Regions from separate parts of the Kineococcus sp. NPDC059986 genome, predicted to be linked through region 1. Evidence: riboswitches for the same ligand, from Rfam matches in the RefSeq annotation. Region 1 holds a riboswitch; each other region holds the start of a gene.
The links. Region 1 has a riboswitch for S-adenosylmethionine ahead of AB0637_RS13265 (acyl-CoA dehydrogenase family protein). Riboswitches for the same ligand answer to the same signal wherever they lie in the genome.
Positions count from the first base shown of each region.

Region 1 (6,926 bases):
AGGTGACGACCGTCGTCGACGGCACCGGCCAGCTGCCCGCCAAGCTCGCCGCGCTGCGCGCCCACGCCACCCAGGTGACCCTCGACCTCGACGCCGAGGTCCCCGTCATGCGGCTGTCCAACGGTGTGCCGCAACCGGTCTGGCCGAGCGAGCACTTCCGGCTCCGGCACGGGGTGCCGTCGGGCCCCTTCGACGCGGACGGCCGGGAGACCGACCTCTTCGCCGGCGTCGCGCCGGCGGAGTAGCACACCGCGCCGCGGCGCGGGGGGTGATCGGGTCGACACGCTCCGTTGCGCCGGGCGGGTGAACGCGATCGTCCGAACGCGTCACGGTGGGTGGCCGGGCGTGAGCGGCCGGGGTTGGCTGGTCCCACGTCCGGAACCCGCCGGACGGGATCCGAGGAGGAGCGGCCCGTGGCCCACGTCCTGCGCGCCCCCGACGCCCGAGGCACGACCGACCCCGAGCGCCGACCCGGCGCACCCCGCGCCGGCCGCGACAGCGCCGACGTCGGTCGGCAGCGCGAACGCAACCGCCGTCGCCGGACGCAGACGCTGCTGCTCGTCGTCCTGGCGGCCCTGCTCGCCGTCGACGTCCGGCTCGCCACGGGCGGGTCCCTCGTCCCGTCCCTGCCCGCCGTCGACCCGCTGTACCTGATGGTCGGCGTCTTCTTCGCGTTCATGCTCGCGCTGATGCTCGGGCAGACGCTCGTCTCCGGACGCTCGCCGCACATCGTCTACCGCCCCGAGCAGATCGACGTCTCCCTCGACGACGTCAAGGGTCTGGACCCGGTCAAGGAGGACGTCGAGCGCAGCCTCGACCTGTTCCTCGCCTCGCGCACCTTCCGCACCCGGATGGGCGGTCGGCCGCGCCGCGGGCTCCTCTTCGAGGGCGCGCCCGGCACCGGCAAGACGCACATGGCCAAGGCCATGGCCCGCGAGGCCGGCGTCCCCTTCCTCTTCGTCTCCGCGACCAGCTTCCAGTCCATGTGGTACGGCGCGACGGCCCGCAAGCTGCGCTCCTACTTCAAGGCCCTGCGCAAGGCCGCCCGCCGCGAGGGCGGGGCCATCGGGTTCATCGAGGAGATCGACGCCATCGCCGGTGCCCGCGGCGGGATGAACTCCATGACCGCCGCGATGACCGCCGCGATGACCGGTGCGATGACCTCTGCGAGCACGGGGATCGTCGGCTGCGGCGGTCTGACGAACCTGCCCATGTCCCCGGCCACGTCCCTCGCCGGCTCCGGTCCCGCCGTCGGACACGCTGCGCTGCAGACCGAACGGCTCGCCTCCAGCGAGGGGGCCAGCGGTGTCGTCAACGAGCTGCTCGTGCAGATGCAGTCCTTCGACGAGCCCACGACGTCCGAGCGCCTGCGCGGCTGGTTCGTCGACGCCGCCAACCGCTTCCTGCCGGCGCACCGGCAGTTGAAGCGCCCCGTCAGCGAGCCCGTCGAGGTCCTGCTCATCGCGGCCACGAACCGCGCGGACGCCCTCGACCCCGCCCTGCTGCGCCCCGGCCGCTTCGACCGCCGCATGACGTTCGGCCTGCCGGACAAGACGGGCCGCCGCCAGCTCGTCGACCACTTCCTCGCCCGCAAGGCGCACGAGGCTCCGCTCGCCGACGCCGAGCGGCGCGACGCGCTCGCCGGCATCACCAACGGGTACTCCCCGGTGATGATCGAGAACCTCCTCGACGAGGCCCTCGTCAACGCGGTCCGCCGCGGTGCCGACGGCATGAACTGGGCCGACGTCGAGCACGCCCGCCTCGTCACCGAGGTCGGCCTCGGGCAGCCGGTGGCCTACACCGCGCACGAGGAGCGGCTCATCGCCACCCACGAGGCCGGGCACGCCGCGGTCGCGTGGCTCGTCGCCCCGCAGCGCCGCCTGGAGGTCCTCACGATCGTCAAGCGCGCCAACGCCCTCGGGCTGCTCGCCCACGGCGACGCCGAGGACGTCTACACCCGCTCGCGCACCGAGCTCGCCGGGATGATCAAGATCGCCTTCGGCGGTCAGGTGGCCGAGGAGCTGTTCTTCGGCGACGTCTCCACCGGCCCCGCCGGTGACCTGCAGTCCGCGACGTCGGTCGCGGCGCAGATGGTCGGCTCGGCGGGCATGGCGGGCACGCTCGTGTCCTTCGCGGCCGTCCAGCAGGGCGCCTTCGCCGACGGCAACCTCGTCTCCCGCGTGCTGGGCGACTCCGAGGGGCGCCGCCTGGTCGAGAACCTGCTGGGCGAGCAGAAGGAGGCCGTCCGCGAGCTCCTCGGCCGCAACCGCCACCTCGTCGAGGCCTTGCGCGACGCGCTGCTGGAGCGGCACGAGCTCATCGGTCACGAGATCACCGACGTCCTGGAGGCGGCCGCCGCGCGGCACGCCGACGGGACGGTCCAGGCGGCCACCGCGCCGCGGGTGATCGACCTGCGCGAGGGCGCCGACCGGCGCCTCTGAGACTCGTCGCGACCGGGACCCGGAGGGGAGTCCCGGTCGCGACGCACGGACCTCGCGACGGCACCGGAGCCGGGGGGCCGGCTCCGGGGGGCGGTCGTCGCGAGTGGGGCACGGGAGCGGGGCACCCCGGGGGGCTGGGGTGCACCGCTCCCGTCGCGGTCGGTCAGGTCGATCCCTGCCGTCCCGCGTCCGCACAGGGCTCCCGTCTTGAACCGGGGCGCTCTGTTCTGGTTTCCTGCTCCCAGGTCATGAGTGCCAGCGCGAAGCCCCGGCTCGCTGGCCGGCAACCCTCCTCGTCGTGGGGTGCCCCGGGTGACGACCAGACCCTGGTGCCCCGGCACGGGTAAGGACGAACGGTCGACGAGCCGGCCGGCCTCTCCCACCCCGGCGCACCGCCGCGTCCGCGACCGAGGAGACCCCGTTGAGCAGCGACACGCTGTCCGCCAGCACCAGCCCCGCCAGCACCAGCCCCGCCGAGCGGTTCGCCCCGCTCTTCGCCCGGTTCGCCGAGGGCGTCGTGGCGCGCGAGCAGGACCACGAGCTGCCCCGCACCCAGGTGCGCGAGCTGCTCGACGCCGGGTTCGGGCGGTTGCGCATCCCCGTCGCCGAGGGCGGCGAGGGGCTGGACCTCGTCGAGTTCGCCGACCTCCTCGTCGACCTGGCCGCCGCGGACTCCGCTCTGCCGCAGGTGTTCCGCGGGCACATCGCGTGGGTCGAGCAGGTGCTGAGCCTGCCGGCGGGGGAGTACCGCTCCCGCTGGATCGAGCGCATCGTCGCCGGCGAGCTCGTCGGCAACGCGTGGAGCGAGACCGGGGACGGGGTCACCGGTGAGCAGCAGACCGTCGTGACGACGACGGAGGGCCGGACCAGCATCAGCGGCCGCAAGTACTACACGACCGGCACCATCTTCGCGGACTGGACCGACGCGACCGCCCGCCGCGCCCTTCCCGACGGGGGCTTCGAGGTCGTCACCGTCCTCGTCCCCGTCCACGGTGCCGGGGCGAGCGTCTCGGACGACTGGGACGGCTTCGGTCAGCAGCTCACCGGCACCGGCACCCTCGTCCTCGACGACGTCGAGGTCGACCCCGCCGACGTCGCCCCGTTCACCGACCGGTTCCGCTACCAGACGGCGCTGTACCAACTCGTCCTGCTCGCCGTGCACGCGGGGATCGCCGCGGCCGTCGAGCGCGACACGGGGGCCCAGGTCCGCGCCCGCACCCGCAGCTACACCCACGGGCTCGCCCCGCTCGTCCGCCACGACGCGCAGGTCCTGTCGGTCGTCGGGGAGATCTCCGCGACCGCGTTCACGGCGCGCGCCCTCGTTCGCGCCGCGGCGCAGGCCGTCCAGGCGGCCGCCGACACCGCCCACCTGCCCGGGACGGCGGCCGACCGCGAGGCGAACGTGCTCGCCGAGATCCGCACCGCGCAGGCGCAGGTCGTGCTCTCGGAGTCCGTCCCGCGCGCGGCGACGCTGCTCTTCAACACCCTGGGCGCCTCCGGCACCTCCCGGGGCCGGGACCTGGACCGGCACTGGCGCAACGCCCGCACGGTCGCCTCGCACAACCCGGTGGTCTACAAGCAGCGGATCGTGGGCGACTGGTCGGTCAACGGCACCGAGCCGCCCTTCGTCTGGGACATCGGCACCCACGCGTCCGTCGACCCCGCCACCGTGCGGGCCCAGGAGGGCACGGGCCGCTAGCGGGTCCCGGCCGCGCCTCGCCGTCCTACGATCACCCGGTGCGGATCGCGGTGGTCGAGGACGACGACGGTGTCGGCGAGGCGCTCCTCGACGCCCTCAGCAAGGTCGGTCACACGCCGGTGCGGATGCGTCGCGGGTCCGAGCTCCTGCTCGGGCACCGCGACGTCGAGGTGGTCGTGCTCGACCTCGGGCTGCCGGACGCCGACGGCCTGACGGTCCTGCGGCAGCTGCGCGCGGTGGACGACGTGCCCGTGGTCGTGCTCACGGCCCGGGACGACGAGCGCTCCGTCGTCCGCGCCCTCCGGGCGGGCGCCGACGACTACCTCGTCAAACCCGCCCGGTTGCGGGAGCTCCAGGCGCGGCTGGAGGTGGTGGTCCGCCGGCGTGGGACCTCAGGACCCGCGGAGCCGACCACGGTGGTCGAGGCGGGGGACGTCGTCGTCGACCTCGGCGCCCGGAGCGTGAGGGTGCGGGACGAGGACGTCCCCCTCACCCGCAAGGAGTTCGAGGTCCTCGCGCACCTCGTCCGGCGGCGCGGTGAGGCGGTCAGCCGGCAGGAGCTCATGGACGCGATCTGGGGGGACGCCTACGTCACCGTCTCCCGCAGCCTCGACGTCCACATGACGTCGCTGCGGGCCAAGCTCGGGCTGCCGGACGCCATCGCCACCATCCGGGGGTTCGGCTACCGCTGGACCCTCTGACGGGTGGTGCGGCACCCCCGCCCGTCCTAAGGGAGTGTTCGGATCCGCCGCAGCACCTTCCTCCGGCACCCGCCGCCCCCCACCATCGGGAGCGACGACGACGAGGTCGGGCTCCACCCAGCGCCGACCCGATCGTCCCGAGCCAACGGAGGTCGGAAGTGATCGAGGAGAACAAGCTCCCACCGCACGCTGGGGCGCCCTCAGCGGCGGCGAACCGGCGCGCCATCGTCAACACGTTGCGCGGTTCGTCCGGGAACCTCGTCGAGTGGTACGACGTGTACGTCTACACGGTGTTCGCGTCGTACTTCGAGAGCCAGTTCTTCGACTCCGCGGACAAGAACTCGACGCTGTACGTCTACGGGATCTTCGCCGTCACCTTCCTGATGCGCCCCGTCGGTTCGTGGTTCTTCGGCCGGTTCGCCGACCGGCGCGGACGCCGGGCCGCCCTGACGTTCAGCGTCTCCCTCATGGCCGCCTGCTCCCTGGTCATCGCCGTCACCCCGGGGCGCGACAGCATCGGCGTGTGGGCCGCCGTCGTCCTGCTGCTGTGCCGCCTCGTCCAGGGTTTCGCCACCGGCGGTGAGTACGGCACGTCCGCGACCTACATGTCGGAGGCCGCCACCCGGGAACGGCGTGGGTTCTTCTCCTCCTTCCAGTACGTCACCCTCGTCGGCGGCCACGTGCTGGCGCAGCTGACCCTGCTGGTGATGCAGCTGTTCCTCGACGGGACGGAGATCGGGGAGTACGGGTACCGCATCGCGTTCCTCATCGGCGGCGTCGCCGCCGTCGTCGTGTTCTGGTTGCGGCGCAGCATGGACGAGTCGCTGTCCCCCGAGCAGATCGAGGCCGTCCGGCGGGGTGAGGCCCAGAGTTCCGGTTCGCTGCGGGAGTTGTTCACCCGGCAGTGGCGGCCGCTGCTGACGTGCTTCCTCGTCACCGTGGGCGGCACCATCGCGTTCTACACCTACAGCGTCAACGCGCCCGCCATCATCAAGTCGACGTACGCCGACGAGGGCATGACGGCGACGTGGGTGAACCTCGTGAGCCTGACGTTCCTCATGCTCATCCAGCCCCTCGGCGGCCACCTCAGCGACCGCGTCGGCCGCAAACCCCTGCTGGTGTTCTTCGGCGCGGGCGCCGTCGTCTACACCTCGGTGCTGCTCACGTTCCTGCCCCGGACCACGTCGGTGGCGACCTCGCTCACCCTCGTGTGCGTGGGGTACGTCATCCTCACCGGCTACACGTCGATCAACGCCATCGTCAAGGCGGAGCTGTTCCCCGCCCACATCCGCGCCCTGGGGGTCGGGCTCGGCTACGCGCTGGCGAACTCCGCGTTCGGTGGGACCGCGCCGCTCATCTTCCAGGCCGCCAAGGAGAGTTCGAACGTCACGGCCTTCACCGTCTACGTGACGGTCGTCGTCGCGGTCTCCCTGGCGGTGTACGTGTTCGTGCTGAAGAACAAGGCCGAGACCGTCCTGGACCGCGAACAGGGACGCGCGTTCCACTGACACCCCGGACCTGACACCCCGGACCGACGGCAGCGGTCCGGGGATCAGGGGCGGGGGGCCACCCGGTAGTGGTACGCGTGGTGGACGGCGAACCCCGCGCCCGCGTAGAGCGCCCGCGCGGCCGCGTTGTCGCCCTGGACCTGCAGGTACGTCGAGGCGGCGCCGCGGGAGCGGGCCCAGTCCGCGACCTCGGCGAGCACCCGCCGGCCCAGCCCGCGGCGGCGGTGCGAGGGCAGCGTCTCGACCGCCGTCACACCCGCCCAGCCGGGGGACAGCGACCCGCGCGCGATGGCCACGGTGGTCCCGCCGTCGTCCACCCCGCCGTCGTCCACGACGCGGACGAAGACCTGGTCGTCGGCCGAGACGAGGATCCGCCGCCCGGCCGGGGGGACGGTCGGCAGCCCCCGGTAGTGGTACCGCTCCAGCCACGCGTCGTCGGGTGCCGCGGCCGTCTCGACGCGCAGCCCCGCGGGCAGCGGGACCTCCGCGGCACCGGGCAGGTCGTCGGTCGCGGCCGTCATGACGACCGTGGGGGTGCGCACGGTCCAGCCGGTGCCGGCCAGCAGGTCCACGAGAC
Region 1 covers NZ_JBFBND010000015.1:84,068-90,993, forward strand. The annotation lists gene mshB (N-acetyl-1-D-myo-inositol-2-amino-2-deoxy-alpha-D-glucopyranoside deacetylase) at 1-245, shown strand, start outside; gene AB0637_RS13260 (AAA family ATPase) at 414-2,441, shown strand; SAM riboswitch class IV at 2,686-2,797, shown strand; gene AB0637_RS13265 (acyl-CoA dehydrogenase family protein) at 2,863-4,140, shown strand; gene AB0637_RS13270 (response regulator transcription factor) at 4,179-4,841, shown strand; gene AB0637_RS13275 (MFS transporter) at 5,000-6,349, shown strand; gene AB0637_RS13280 (GNAT family N-acetyltransferase) at 6,394-6,926, opposite strand, start outside.

Region 2 (6,926 bases), on a different contig from region 1:
ACTCGGGGCGGGCATCGGCGGCACCCTGGAACTGGCCCGGGCGGCGGACGACTGGGGCTACCGCGGGTTCTGGCTCGCCGAGCACCACCTGTCCCCCGGCGTCTCGAGCGCGACCCCCGCCGTACCGTCGTCACCCGGCTCGAGGCGTTGGCCCGGGTCACGGGGGCGGAGGAGGTCCTCGTGACGCCGGCGACGTACCGTGCCGCCGACCGGTTCCGCTCCTACGAACTGCTCGCGCAGGAGTGGCGCGGCCGGTCGACCGTGCACCCGCCCGAACCCGCCCGCGCGACCGCGTGAGCGGACCCCCGACCAGACGCAGGAGTGACGTGATCCAGACCCCCCTTCCCGAAGCCCCCCTCGTCGACGCCGAGACCGCCGGCCGCGCCGTCGCCGGAGGCGCCTTGTTCGTCGACGTCCGCAGCGACGCCGGCCGGGCCGCCCACGGTGAGCTGCCGCAGGCCGTCGTCGTCGCCAAGACCGAGGTCGGCCGCGCGTTCGCCGTCGGGGAGCCCGGCGCGCTGGAGCAGCTGACCGGCAAGGACCAGGAGATCGTCGTGATCTGCGGATCGCCCGCCGGCTCGGGCCCCGTCACCGCCGAGCTGCTCGCCGCGGGGTTCAGGGACGTCGTCCAGGTCGACGGCGGGTTCCCGGCGTGGAAGGCCGCCGGGCTCGCCACCGAGGAACCCGCGCAGGCCGGATGAGAACCACCACGGACGACCCCGTCTCGGCGGGCGTGCCCACGCTGACCGTCCGGTCGGCACGCCCCGACGAGCTCGACGCGGTCGGAGAGCTGACGGTGAGCGGGTTCTCGGTGGGCCCGTACCCGCCCGACGCCGGACGGGCGGCGCTCCTGCGTGACGCGGCAGGCCGGGCGCGGACCGCCGACGTCCGCGTCGCCGTCGAGGCCGACGGTGAGGGCGGGAACTGCTGGGCACCGCGACCCTGGCTGCCGGAGGCACCGAGCACGCCCGCTTCGCCGAACCCGACGAACTGGAGTTCCGCCTGCTGGCCGTCGCCCCCGCCGCCCGCCGCCGCGGGCTGGGCGCGCTGCTGCTCGAGGACGCCGTCGCGCAAGCGCGGGCCCGGGGGTTCGCCCGCGTGGTGCTGGACACCGGTGCCCGCAACGAGACCGCCCAACGGCTCTACCACCGGTCGGGTTTCACCCGCCTGCCCGAACGCGAGCACCGCCTGGGCCGCGGGGGTTCCCGGCTCGCCGTCTTCGGCCGGGACGTGGAGCCCGCTCCGGGGCTGCTGGTGCGGTTGGTCCGTCCCGAGGAGTTCGAGGCCGTCTGCCGGCTGGGCCTGGACGCCTACGCCGCCGACGGCGATCTCCCCGACGACGACGCCGGGCAGATCGCCGACGCCGCGACGCGGGCCCGCGAGGCGGAGCTGTGGGTGGCCGTCGACGCCGTCTCCGGCGAACTGCTCGGCACCATGACGCTCCCGCGTCCCGGGCGAGTCCTGAGCTCCCTGACGCTCGACGGCGAGCTCGACCTGCAGCTGCTGGCGACCGCGGTCCCCGCCCGTGGTCGCGGCGTCGGGACAGCGCTGGCCCGGCACGCCGTCGACGTGGCACGTCGGCGCGGACTGCAGCGGGTCGTCCTGAACTCCGGGCCGAGGACGACTGCGGCGCACTCCCTCTGCGCCACCCTCGGGTTCGCGCGACTGCCCGGACGGGAAACCCGCGTCGTCGCCGGTGGCACCCTGCTCGCCCTCGGTGTCGACGTCGTCCCAGTCCTCCACGGGCGCAACGCATCCCCGCGGACGACTCACTGATCTCCGGGCGTCCCGGACCCCCCGCCGCCCCGTCGCGCCGACGGGACGTCGTGGGGTGCTTGGAGAAACCCGACCCCGTGGGCTACCGTTGCACTGTCCATCCAGAGCGACCGAGAGACCTGGCTCGTCGACGTCGCAGCAACCCCCCGAACCATCGGGCGAGGGTGCTTCCGCCAGGACCGATGGGAGTCGCGAGATGAGTTCCTGCACCGCACCCGGGAGCCTGCTGGTCCGCCGGCGCCACGTCGACCTGGGTCGGCTGAGCTCGGCGGTCTGCGCGGGGGTCTGACCCCCGTCCGTCGCGGCCCCGCCCGCGGACGTCCCCTGCGCCGTTGCCGGCGCGGACCTCCGGAGCACCCCTGTGTCACGTCCCACCTCCTCCCTGCCCCGCACCCGTTCACTGGGAATCGTCGGCGCAGGGCCTCGAACTCTCGTCCTCCTGCAGCGTCTCGGTGCCCAGCACACCGCGACCGGTGACGGGTCCGTCCTCGACGTGCACGTGGTGGACCCGTACGACTCCGGCGCCGGCCGGGTGTGGCGCGAGGCCCAGGACCCGTTGCTGTGGATGAACTCGCGGGCCGCGGACATCAGCGTCCTGCCCGACGAGTCCGTCACCGGCCTCGCCGAACCCGTGCTGCGCGGGCCGTCGCTGGCCGGCTGGGTCCAGGAGAACCGCGCCGCCCTCGTGGTGGACGCGGACGCCACCGGCGACGACCTCCTGCGCGAAGAACTGCTGCGCCACGAGCCCGGGTCCTTCACCTCGCGTCGCCTCGCCAGCGGGTACTTCGCCGACGCGTGGGCCCGCACGCTCGCGCAGCTGCCCGCCGGGGTGCGGGTCCACCGGCACGCCCGGACCGTCCTGGACCTGACGGACGACCCCCTCGACGGCCGGCAGGTGCTGCACCTGGCCGGGCAGGAGGAGACCCTGAGGGTCGACGCGGTGCTGCTCGTGCAGGGGCACCTCGACGTCCGGCCCGGCCCCCGCGAACGACGCATCGCGACGTTCGCCCGCGCCCACGGCCTGGCCTACGTCCGCCCGGGCTACACCAGCGAGCAGGACCTCGACGTGCTGCGGCCGGGGTCGGACGTGGTCGTGGTCGGCATGGGTCTGGCCTTCGTCGACCTCGTGGTACGCCTCACCGAGGGCCGCGGCGGGCGGTTCACCGAAGGCCCGGACGGGTCGCTGGACTACCACCCCAGCGGGCGGGAACCCCGGCTGCACGCCGGCTCGCGACGCGGGGTGCCGTACCGCTCGAAGATCGGCTACGAGACCCCGCGGGACCTCGGACTGCCGCGCTACTACTCGTCGCAGACCGTCTCGGACCTGCACGGCGACGCCCCGCTCGACCTGCGGGCGGACCTCTGGCCGCTCATCGCCAAGGAACTGGCCGGGGCCCACTACCGCGAACTGTTCCGCAGCCACCCGGACCGCACCACGCTGGCGGCCACCGAGTTCGACGCCCGGTTCTCCCGCGCGGCCTGGGGTTCGGCCGAGGTCGACGACCTCGTCGAACGCGCCGTCCCCGACCCCGCCGACCGCTTCGACCCCGCCGAGCTGGACCGCCCCCTGGACGGGTGGTGGGGAACCTCGGGCGAGGAGGTCCACGAGCGCGTCCTGCAGCACCTCGAGGACGACCGGACCCGGCGGGCCGACGCGCGCCACTCCCCCGACGCCGCGGCCGTGGCGGCCCTGCTGTCCGCCTACGTCGTCACCGCCGGCCTGCACGCGGCCGGGCGGCTCAACGCCCGGTCCGCGGCCCTCGACGTCGACGGCTGGTGGCACGGCTTCTTCAGCTACGTCGCCAGTGGGCCGCCGCCGCACCGGTTGCGGCAGCTGGCCGCCCTCGCCCGCGCCGGTCTGCTGCGCTTCCTCGGGGCCGGGCTGAACGTCGTCGCCGATCCCGAGACGGGCTCGTTCACCGCGACGTCCGACAGCGGCCCCCACGAGGTGCGGGCGCAGGGGCTCGTCGAGGCTCGGCTGCCCGTCCCGGACCTGGAGTGGACCTCCGACGTGCTGCTGACGCGGTTGCGCGAACGGGGCGACGTCCGGGCCCACCAGGTCCTCGACGGCGAGACACGGCTGTCGAACGGCCGGCTCGTCGTGGACGCCCGGGCCCGGCTGGTCCGCGACGACGGCGCTCCGCACCCGCGGCGCTTCGCCACGGGGGCCTGGGTCTCGGGCGAGGGCGCCGCCGCGGCGTTCGCCCGGCCGGGCACGAACGCCGAGCTCTTCCGGCGCGGCGACCGGCTCGCCGCGGACCTGCTGCGGGCAGGGGCTCGCGCGGTGCACCAGGACCTGTCGGCCCGCAACACCACCCCGTCCGAACTCCCAGGAGACCGTCGATGAGCGAGACGACTCGCACCGGCACCGCCCCCAGCGCCCCGTTGGGGACCGAGAAACCCGTGGAGGCCGTCAAGGTCCTGCCCGCGCGCCACCCGTGGCGGTGGGTCGCGACCGCGGCCGTCGCGGTCGTCGCCGCGATGGCCGGCAACGCCCTCGTGACGAACCCCGCCTGGGAGTGGCCCACCGTCGGGCAGTTCCTGTTCTCCGCCACGATCCTGCAGTCCCTGTGGCTGACGGTGCAGCTGACGATCGTCGGCACCGCCATCGGTCTCGTGCTGGGCACCGTGCTCGCCCTCCTGCGGATGTCGAAGAACCCCCTGCTGCAGGGTGTGAGCTTCGCCTACATCAGCGTCTTCCGGTCGGTCCCGCTGATCCTGCAGCTCCTGTTCTGGTTCAACCTCGCGATCCTGTACAAGACCATCGGCTTCGGCGTCCCCTTCGGCCCGCAGTTCTGGACCTTCTCGACCCAGAACCTCATCGCCCCGCTGACCGCCGCGTTCCTCGGCCTGGGCCTGCACCAGGCCGCCTACTTCGCCGAGATCGTGCGCTCGGGGTTCCTGGCGATCGACCCGGGCCAGCGCGAAGCGGCGGCCGCGCTCGGGATCCCGCAGTTCCGGCAGTTCTGGCGCATCCAGCTGCCGCAGGCCCTGCGCATCATCGTGCCCACCACCGGGAACGAGGTCATCGGCCTGCTGAAGGGGACCTCGGTCGTCTACATCATGGCCTTGCCCGAGCTGTTCTACCAAGTGCAGGTCGTCTACAACCGCACCGGCCGGGTCATCCCGCTGCTGCTCGTGGCCGCGATCTGGTACTTCGTCCTCACCACCGTGCTGTCGGTCGTGCAGTGGTTCGTCGAGCGCCACTACGGCCGCGGCAGCGACCGCCACCAGGCGGAACTCCCGCTGCTGAAGCTCGCCCGCACCGTGCTGGCCGCCCGCGCCCGTCGCCCGGAGGTCTCCCGATGAGCACGCCGACCCTGAACCGTCCGGCGTCCGGAGTCGTCGTCCGGCTCGAGGGCGTCCACAAGCGCTTCGGCGCGCTCGAGGTTCTGCGCGGCGTCGACCTGGCGGTGGCCGCCGGCACCGTCACCGTGGTGCTCGGCGCCTCGGGTTCGGGCAAGTCCACGCTGCTGCGCACCATCAACCACCTCGAGAAGGTCGACGCCGGCGTCGTCGAGGTCAACGGCGAGCTCATCGGCTACAAGCGGGCGGGGAACCACCTGCGCGAACTGCACGAGCGCGAGGTCCTGCGCCAGCGCTCGGAGATCGGGTTCGTCTTCCAGCACTTCAACCTGTTCCCGCACCTGACCGTGCTGGAGAACGTCGTCGAGGCCCCCGTCTCGGCTCAGCGGCGCAAGCGGTCCGAGGCCGAGGCGGAGGCGCAGGCCCTCCTCGAACGCGTGGGCCTGGCCGACAAGTCCGACGAGTACCCGCGCCGCCTGTCCGGCGGCCAGCAGCAGCGCGTGGCCATCGCCCGCGCGCTCGCCCTCAAACCCTCCCTGGTCCTGTTCGACGAACCCACGTCGGCGCTGGACCCCGAACTCGTCGGCGAGGTGCTGGACGTCATCCGCGACCTCGCCGCGTCCGGCGCGACCATGGTGGTCGTCACCCACGAGATCGGCTTCGCCCGGGAGGTCGCCGACCGCGTGCTGTTCATGCACGAGGGCGTCGTCCTCGAGGAAGGGACCCCCACCGAGGTCTTCGACCACCCGCGGCACGAGCGCACCCGCTCGTTCCTCGCGAAGGTCCTCTGAACCACCCAGCCCACCCCGGTCCGGCGCGAACGCCGGACCGCCCTGTCGACCTGCCCCGAGGCAGGTCTCGAACCCCGAGGAGAACCCCGTGATCAGCCGTCGAACCTGGCTCCTGTCGCTGGCCGCGACCCCGCTCGTCCTGGCCGCCTGCGGCGGCGGGACCGACCCGGCGACCGCTCCCGCAGCCGCCTCCGGCGACTCCGGTGGCACGTCGGTCGACACCAGCCCGACCCAGAAGGGCCGCATCACCGTCGAGGCCGTGCCGGAGATCGCCGCCAAGGTCCCCCAAGCGATCAAGGACCGTGGGACCCTCGTCATCGGCACCACCGGCAACGGCGCCCCGCCCCTGAGCTTCAAGGCCGACGACGACAAGACCGTCATCGGGATCGAACCCGACATCGCCCTCCTCGTCGCCGGCGTCCTGGGCCTGAAGCCCGACATCCAGGCCACCAGCTGGGAGAACCTCTTCCTGTCGATGGACTCGGGCCAGTACGACGTCGGGTTCTCCAACATCACCGTCACCGAGGAACGCAAGGAGAAGTACGACTTCGCCTCCTACCGCGTCGACACCCTCGCCTGGGAGGTCGCGAAGGACTCCGAGATCACGTCGATCAAGGAGCCCGAGGACATCGCGGGCCTGACCGTCTCGGTCGGTTCGGGCACCAACCAGGAGAAGGTCCTGCTGGACTGGAACGAGCAGCTCAAGGCCGCCGGCCAGAAGGAGGCCAAGATCCAGTACTACCAGCAGGCCTCCGACACTTACCTGGCGCTGAAGTCGGGCCGCATCGTCGCGAACTTCGGCCCCAACCCGACCGCTGCGTACCACGCGCTCGTCTCGGGGGACACGAAGATCGTCGGCACCGTCCCCGGCGGTGGCACCATCGTCGCGGACATCGCGGCCACGACGAAGAAGGACAACGGGCTCGTCCAGGCGCTCGCCGACGCGATCAACCACCTCATCTCCAGCGGCGCCTACGGCAAGACCCTCGAGCGCTGGAACCTGTCCAACGAGGCGGTCCCGACGTCCGAGATCAACCCGCCCGGGCTGCCCAA
Region 2 covers NZ_JBFBND010000010.1:104,829-111,754, reverse strand. The annotation lists gene AB0637_RS10130 (hypothetical protein) at 1-184, shown strand, start outside; gene AB0637_RS10125 (rhodanese-like domain-containing protein) at 327-701, shown strand; gene AB0637_RS10120 (GNAT family N-acetyltransferase) at 925-1,776, shown strand; SAM riboswitch class I at 1,871-1,965, shown strand; gene AB0637_RS10115 (putative leader peptide) at 1,973-2,065, shown strand; gene AB0637_RS10110 (FAD/NAD(P)-binding protein) at 2,138-4,123, shown strand; gene AB0637_RS10105 (amino acid ABC transporter permease) at 4,120-5,085, shown strand; gene AB0637_RS10100 (amino acid ABC transporter ATP-binding protein) at 5,082-5,873, shown strand; gene AB0637_RS10095 (ABC transporter substrate-binding protein) at 5,962-6,926, shown strand, end outside.
Region 2: another riboswitch for S-adenosylmethionine. It lies ahead of AB0637_RS10115 (putative leader peptide); the one in region 1 lies ahead of AB0637_RS13265 (acyl-CoA dehydrogenase family protein).

Region 3 (6,926 bases), on a different contig from region 1:
CGCCGAGCTGCAGGTCCTCGCCCGCGGCCAGGCGCGCCTCGAGCTCGCGCACCCGCGGGATGACGAGCTCGCCGAAGGCCTCGACCTCCTCCTTGACGTGGAGGAAGCCCAGGAGCATGAGGTCCACGCCGACGAGGCGGTAGGCCAGGATGCGGCGGGCGACCTCGTCCGCGGTGCCGACGAGGCCCGTGCGGAAGCCGTCGTTGTACTGCACGAGGTCGCGGAACTCGCTGTCGGCCCACATGCCCTTGCCGTCCTTCGACGAGCTGCCGGCCTCCTTCACCGCCTCGCCGAAGCCCTCGACCTTGGTGCGGTCGGCCTTGGCGATGATCTCCTCGAGGACCGCCTCGGCCTCCTCGTGGGTGTCGCGGACGACGGCGAAGCCGTTGACCCCGAAGCGGAGGGAACGGCCGTTGGCCGCGGCCTGCGCGCTGACCTCGCGCACGCCCTGGGCCGCCGCGGCGAGGCTCTTGCCGTTCATGAAGTACCAGTCGCTGACGCGGCCGGCCATGGCCTGCGCGGCGGTGGAGTTGCCGCCCTGGAACAGCTCGGGCGCGACCTTCGGCTGCGGGCGGAAGGTGATGTCGGTGGCGTTGAAGAAGTCACCCGACTGGCTGTAGCCGTCCTCGGTCCAGACACCGCGCAGGAGCTCGATGAACTCCTCGGACTGCTTGTAGCGGTCGTCGTGCTCGTGCCAGGTGACGCCGAGCTGTGTCGCCTCGTTCTTGAACCAGCCGGACACGATGTTCAGCGCGAGGCGGTTCTGGGTCAGTTCCTGCGCGGTCGCGGCGAACTTGGCGAGCACACCGGGGTGCCAGAAGAACGGGTGGACCGCGGCGATGACCTTGAGCCGCTCGGTCGCGAGCAGGAGGGCCAGGGAGAACGAGGTGGACTCGTGCTGGGCGTCCGCACCGTAGGAGGCGAGGTAGCGCACCTGGGTCAGGGCGTACTCGAACCCGACGCGCTCGGCCGCCTTGGCCACCTCGACGTTGTAGGCGGGGTCGTGGCTGGTGCGCTGCTCGATCGTCGAGACGACGAGGCCCCCGGAGACGTTGGGGACCCAGTAGGCGAACTTCAGGGGTTCGTGCAGGGGCATCGCGGCGCGTCCTCCATCGGTCCTGGCGGTAGCACCCCCGTGGGGTTGCTGCGGCGTCGTCGAGCCAGGTCTCTCAGCCGCTCTGGATGGGTTCGTCGAAGCGTACCCCGTCGTCGCGCCGTTCAGCGCCCCGAACTTCCGGGACCGCGCCTCTGTCCGTTGCGGCCCAGCGGATGTGGGACAACCCTTTCCGAGGGCCGATCCTCCGGAACCGCTTGACGACGTCGGCGGACGGCTGTCACAGTCCGAAGCAGGTCATGAGCGCCAGCGTCAAGCCCCGGCTCGCTGGCCGGCAACCCTGATTCGTCACGGGGTGCTCCGGGTGAGGACCAGGTCCGCAGGAGTTGCGGGCAAGGACGAACCAGGAGCACCCGTGTCGAAGGCCTGTCCCCGCTCCCGCTGAGCGCACCCCTCTGCTGCTCTGTCCCGTCTCCGGACCCGGCGCCCCGCCGGGCCCGCGACCACCCCTGCCCGGACCCCGCCCGGGACCCTCGCCCAGGAGCCGTCGTGATCGAACTGCGCCACCTCACCAAGACCTACGGGGAAGCCCCGCACACCACCACGGTCCTGGACCGCCTCGACCTCACGGTCCCCGCCGGCAGCATCACCGCCGTCGTCGGTCCGAGCGGCGCCGGCAAGAGCACGCTCGCACAGTGCGTGACGCTGCTGACCCGGCCCACGTCGGGGTCCGTCGTGGTCAGCGGCCAGGACCTCACCCAGCTGGGCGCGGGCCGACTGCGGGAGGCGCGGCGCCGCATCGGCACGATCTTCCAGTCCGACGGGTTGCAGACCCGCCGCACCGCCGCGCAGAACGTCGAACTCCCGCTGCGCTACCTCGGTGTCGTGCCGCGGGACCGCACGCGTCGCGTCGCCGAACTGCTGGACCGGGTCGGGCTGGCGGGTCTGGCCGACCGCTACCCGCACGAACTGTCCGGCGGCCAGCGCCAGCGGGTCGGCATCGCGCGGGCGCTCGCCCTGCGGCCGGGGGTCCTGCTGTCCGACGAGGCGACCTCGGGACTGGACCCGCAGGCGACGGCCTCGATCACCGGCCTGCTGCGGGAGCTGCGCGACGACCTGGGCCTGGCGATCCTCTTCATCACCCACGAGATGGACACCGTCGTCGACGTCGCGGACGCCGTCGCCCGGCTCGAGCACGGACGCATCGTCGAGGCCGCCCCGCTGCTGGACGTCCTGCGCGACCCGGCCTCCCCCGTGGGGGCGGCCCTGCTCCCCCGCCGCGGTGTCGGCGACGCGGGCGGGCTCGTCGTCTGGGAGGTGCACTACCGCGGCGACGACGTCCCGGCCGACTGGCTCAGCGCCGCGTCCCGGGAACTCGGCCACGACCTGGCCCTGCTCGGGGCCTCGGTCGGGACCGTCGCGGGACGCACCGTCGGGCACGCGACCCTCGGCGTCCCCGCGGCGCTCGACCCCACCCTGCTCACCGCCGCCCTCGACCGCCGGGGCCTGCACGCGCAGACCTCGCCGTCGACGGTGCCCTCCCCCCGAGAACTGGACCTCGTGTGAACACCCCGCTCGACCAGATCCCCGCCCTCATCGCGCCCGCGCTCGTCGACACCCTGCTCATGGTGGGCATCGTCATGACGATCGTCGTGCTGCTCGGCGTCCCGATCGGCGTCCTCGTGCACAACCTCGCGCCGGGCGGGCTGCTGGAGCACCGGGTCGCCCACACCGTCCTGTCGTGGGTCGTCAGCACGGGCCGGTCGCTGCCGTTCCTCGTGCTCATGGCCGCCCTCGTGCCGTTCACCCGGTTCGTCACGGGGACGAACATCGGCATCCGCGCGGCCGTCGTCCCCATGGTGCTGGCGGGCACGGCGTTCTTCGCCCGGATCGTGGAGAACTCGCTGCGCTCGGTGCCGCCGAACCTGGTCGCCGTCGCGCAGGCGTCGGGAGCCTCTCCGCTGCAGGTCATCACGACCGTCCAGCTGGCCGAGGCGACCCCGTCGATCATCGGCGGGCTGACCATCAACACCATCGCGATGATCGAGTACTCGGCCATCGCGGGAACCATCGGCGCCGGGGGCATCGGCTACGTCGCGGTCACCTACGGGTACCAGCGCTTCGACCACGCCGTGATGATCGCGACCATCGTCGTCCTCGTCGCGCTGGTCGCCCTCGTGCAGCTCACCGGGGACGCCCTGGCCCGGGCCGCGGACCCCCGCACCCGCCGCCGCTCCTCCCGCACGAACCCCCGCTCGAACTCCTCCGCGAACCCCCGCTCGAACCCCACCCAGAACCTGGAGAAGACCCTTGTCCACTGAGATCCGCGAACCCAGCACCGACGACCACGGCTTCGAGATCCGCAAGCGGCGGCGCTGGCCGTTCGTCGCCGGCGGGGCGGTCGTCCTGCTCGGCGCCGCCGCCGCGATCGTCGTCCCGCGCCTCGGCGGGGACACCACGGCGAACACGCAGGCCGGCGCCACGCTCTACGTCGCCACGGCCGAGGGGAACGCCCGCGAGGAGGCGCTCATCGAGTACATCGCGAAGGACGTCGCCCCCTCGCACGGGATCACGGTCGCGTTCAAGGCGCTGGCGGACTCGAACACCATCAACCGCGCCGTGAGCGACGGTGAGGTCGCCGGCACGATCTACCAGCACAAGCTGTGGCTGGGCCAGGTCCTGCAGGCGAACCCCGACTTCCGCGAGGAGGCCGCGACGCCGGTGTTCCGCTGGGGCTTCGGTCTGTGGTCGGCGAAGTGGAAGACCCCGCAGGACATCCCGGACGGCGGGACCGTCTCGCTGTACTCCGACCCCGCCAACGAGTCGCAGGGGTTGTTCGTCCTCGAGAAGGCCGGGCTCATCACGCTCAAGCCGGGCACGGACGCCGGCAAGGCGACGGTGCAGGACATCGCGAGCAACCCGAAGAACCTGAACTTCACGCTGCTCGACTTCGGTGCCCAGTCCCGGGCGCTGCCCGACCTCGACGCCGCCGTGGGCTACACCGAGTACTACCTCGCGGCGCAGATCCCGATCGAGCAGCAGATCTTCGCCCCGACCGCGCCCGACGAGTTCGCCGGTCAGCTGACCATCGGCTCGCGCTGGAAGGACTCCGAGAACATCAAGGCGCTCGTCGCGACGTTCCAGGACCCGAAGGTCCAGGAGTACCTCGCGACGAACCCGGACGTGAAGGACGTGCTGCTGCCGCTCGACGCGAACTGACCGGCGACCTCGGGACGGAGTCCTCAGACCGGGGTCGGCACGACCCCGGCGAGGACGAGGCAGGAGACGGCGAGCACCAGCAGCATCGCCACGTCGACCCCCCGGGAGCGGACCGCGAGCGAACCCGCGATCCGCACCGGGAGGACGAGGCGCAGGACGGCGGCGACGGCGAGGTCCGTGCCGAGCAGGACCCCGCCGACCGTCGGCCCGGCGAGCAGCGTCAGCGCCAGGGCCGCGACGATCCCGCCGACGAGCGTCAGCAGGACGGCGTTCCCCGGTCCGGGGACCCGCTCGGTACCGACCACCTGCGCCGTCCCCGTCAGTGGGCGAAGTGCCGGGCGCCGGTGAAGTACATCGTCACGCCCGCCGTCGTCGCGGCCTCGACGACCTCGGCGTCGCGGATGGACCCGCCGGGCTGCACGATCGCCCGGACACCGGCGTCGAGCAGGATCTGCGCGCCGTCGGCGAACGGGAAGAACGCGTCGGAGGCCGCGACGGCGCCCGTGGCCCGCTCGGCCCCGGCGCGGTCGACCGCGAGGCGGCAGGAGTCGACGCGGTTCACCTGCCCCATGCCGACGCCGACGGACGCGCCGTCCTTGGCGAGCAGGATCGCGTTGGAGCGCACCGCACGCACCGCGCGCCAGGCGAACGCGAGGTCGGCGAGGACCTCGGGCGAGGCGGCCTCCCCGGCCGCGAGGGTCCAGGCCGCCGGGTCGTCGCCGTCGGCGTCGACCGCGTCGAGGGTCTGCACGAGGACACCGCCGGAGACGTGGCGCCACTCCTGCGCGCCGCGGCCGTACCCCTCGGGCAGCTGCAGGAGGCGGACGTTCTTCTTCTCCTGCAGCACCGCCAGCGCCTCGGGCTCGAACCCGGGGGCGATGACGACCTCGGTGAAGACGGGGGCGACCTGCTCGGCCATGGCGCGCGTCACGACGCGGTTCGCGGCGATGACCCCGCCGTAGGCCGAGACCGGGTCGCACGCGTGGGCCTTGGCGTGGGCGTCGGCGACGTCCGTGCCGGTCGCGATGCCGCAGGGGTTGGCGTGCTTGATGACGGCGACGGCCGGTCCGGGGAAGTCGTACGCGGCGCGCAGGGCGGCGTCGGCGTCGACGTAGTTGTTGTAGGACATGGCCTTGCCGTGCAGCTGGACGGCCTGCGCGATGCCGGGGGCGGCGGTCGGGTCGGCGTAGACGGCGGCCTGCTGGTGCGGGTTCTCCCCGTAGCGCAGGACGTCGGTGCGCTCGAGCGCGATCCCGGCCACGGCCGGCCAGCCCTGGTCATCGGCGTCGAGGGTCTGCTGCGCGAACCACGTCGCGACGGCGGTGTCGTAGGCGGCGGTGTGCGCGAACGCGGCCGCGGCCAGCCGGCGGCGGGCGCTCAGCTCGAAACCCCCGTCGGCCACGGCGGTCAGGACGTCGCCGTAGCGGGCGGGGTCGACGACGACGGCCACGCTCGGGTGGTTCTTCGCCGCCGCGCGGACCATCGAGGGGCCGCCGATGTCGATCTGCTCGACGACCTCGTCGTACGCGGCGCCGGAGGCGACCGTGGCGGCGAAGGGGTAGAGGTTCACGACCACGAGGTCGAAGGGTTCGACGTCGAGCTCGGCGAGCTGGCGGACGTGGTCGGGCAGCCGACGGTCGGCGAGGATCCCCGCGTGCACGCGCGGGTGCAGCGTCTTGACGCGGCCGTCGAGGCACTCGGGGAACCCGGTGAGCTCCTCGACGGGCGTCACCGGAACCCCCGCGGCGGCGATGCGCGTCGCGGTCGACCCCGTGGAGACGAGCGCGACGCCCGCGGCGTGCAGGCCCTGGGCGAGCTCCTCCAGGCCGGTCTTGTCGTAGACGCTGACCAGCGCGCGCTTCACGGGGACCTTCGTGGCCTGGGGGTCCATCAGCGGGGTGCCGTCCTCTCGGGGTGGGGGGTGTCGGAGTTCGTGCTCGTGCGGTGGGTCCTCTCGCGGGCCAACCGGCTCACGACGTCGGCGAGCAGGTCGCGTTCGACGGCCTTGATCCGTTCGTGCAGGCTCGCCTCGTCGTCGTCGGGCAGCACCCGGACGGCGGCCTGGTCGAGGATCGGTCCGGTGTCCACGCCGGCGTCGACGAGGTGCACGGTGCAACCGGTGACCTTGACGCCGTGGGCGAGCGCGTCCCGGACGCCGTGGGCGCCGGGGAACGACGGCAGCAGCGCGGGGTGCGTGTTGACCATCCGCCCGGCGTGGGCCTCGACGAGGGGGGCGCCGAGGATGCGCATGAACCCCGCGAGGACGACGAGCCCCGGATCGTGGCGCGCGACCTCGGCGGCGAGCGCGGCGTCCCACGCGGGCCGGTCGGCGAACGCGGCGGGTGTCACGGTGAAGGTCGGGACCCCGGCACCGGCGGCGCGCTCGAGCGCGAGCACGCCGGGCTTGTCGGAGCCGACGGCGACGACCTCCCACAGGAGGCCGCGGTCCGGGGAGTCCAGCAGGGCCTGCAGCGTCGACCCCGAGCCGGAGGCCAGGACGACCACCCGCACGGGAGCTGCGGGAGCGGGGGCGGGGGGACCGGCGGGCACGTGCACGGACTCTAGCCGTCGGCGGCTCTGGTCCCGCACGGCGCCGTGGGGCCAGACTCGGGGGCATGCCGGTCCGCAGCCGTCCCTGGCCCGCCGGTGTGCC
Region 3 covers NZ_JBFBND010000005.1:59,119-66,044, forward strand. The annotation lists gene sfnG (dimethylsulfone monooxygenase SfnG) at 1-1,096, opposite strand, end outside; SAM riboswitch class I at 1,107-1,189, opposite strand; SAM riboswitch class IV at 1,350-1,459, shown strand; gene AB0637_RS06035 (ATP-binding cassette domain-containing protein) at 1,604-2,620, shown strand; gene AB0637_RS06040 (methionine ABC transporter permease) at 2,617-3,375, shown strand; gene AB0637_RS06045 (MetQ/NlpA family ABC transporter substrate-binding protein) at 3,365-4,273, shown strand; gene AB0637_RS06050 (DUF3017 domain-containing protein) at 4,297-4,578, opposite strand; gene purH (bifunctional phosphoribosylaminoimidazolecarboxamide formyltransferase/IMP cyclohydrolase) at 4,593-6,164, opposite strand; gene purN (phosphoribosylglycinamide formyltransferase) at 6,164-6,823, opposite strand; gene AB0637_RS06065 (VOC family protein) at 6,889-6,926, shown strand, end outside.
Region 3: another riboswitch for S-adenosylmethionine. It lies ahead of AB0637_RS06035 (ATP-binding cassette domain-containing protein); the one in region 1 lies ahead of AB0637_RS13265 (acyl-CoA dehydrogenase family protein).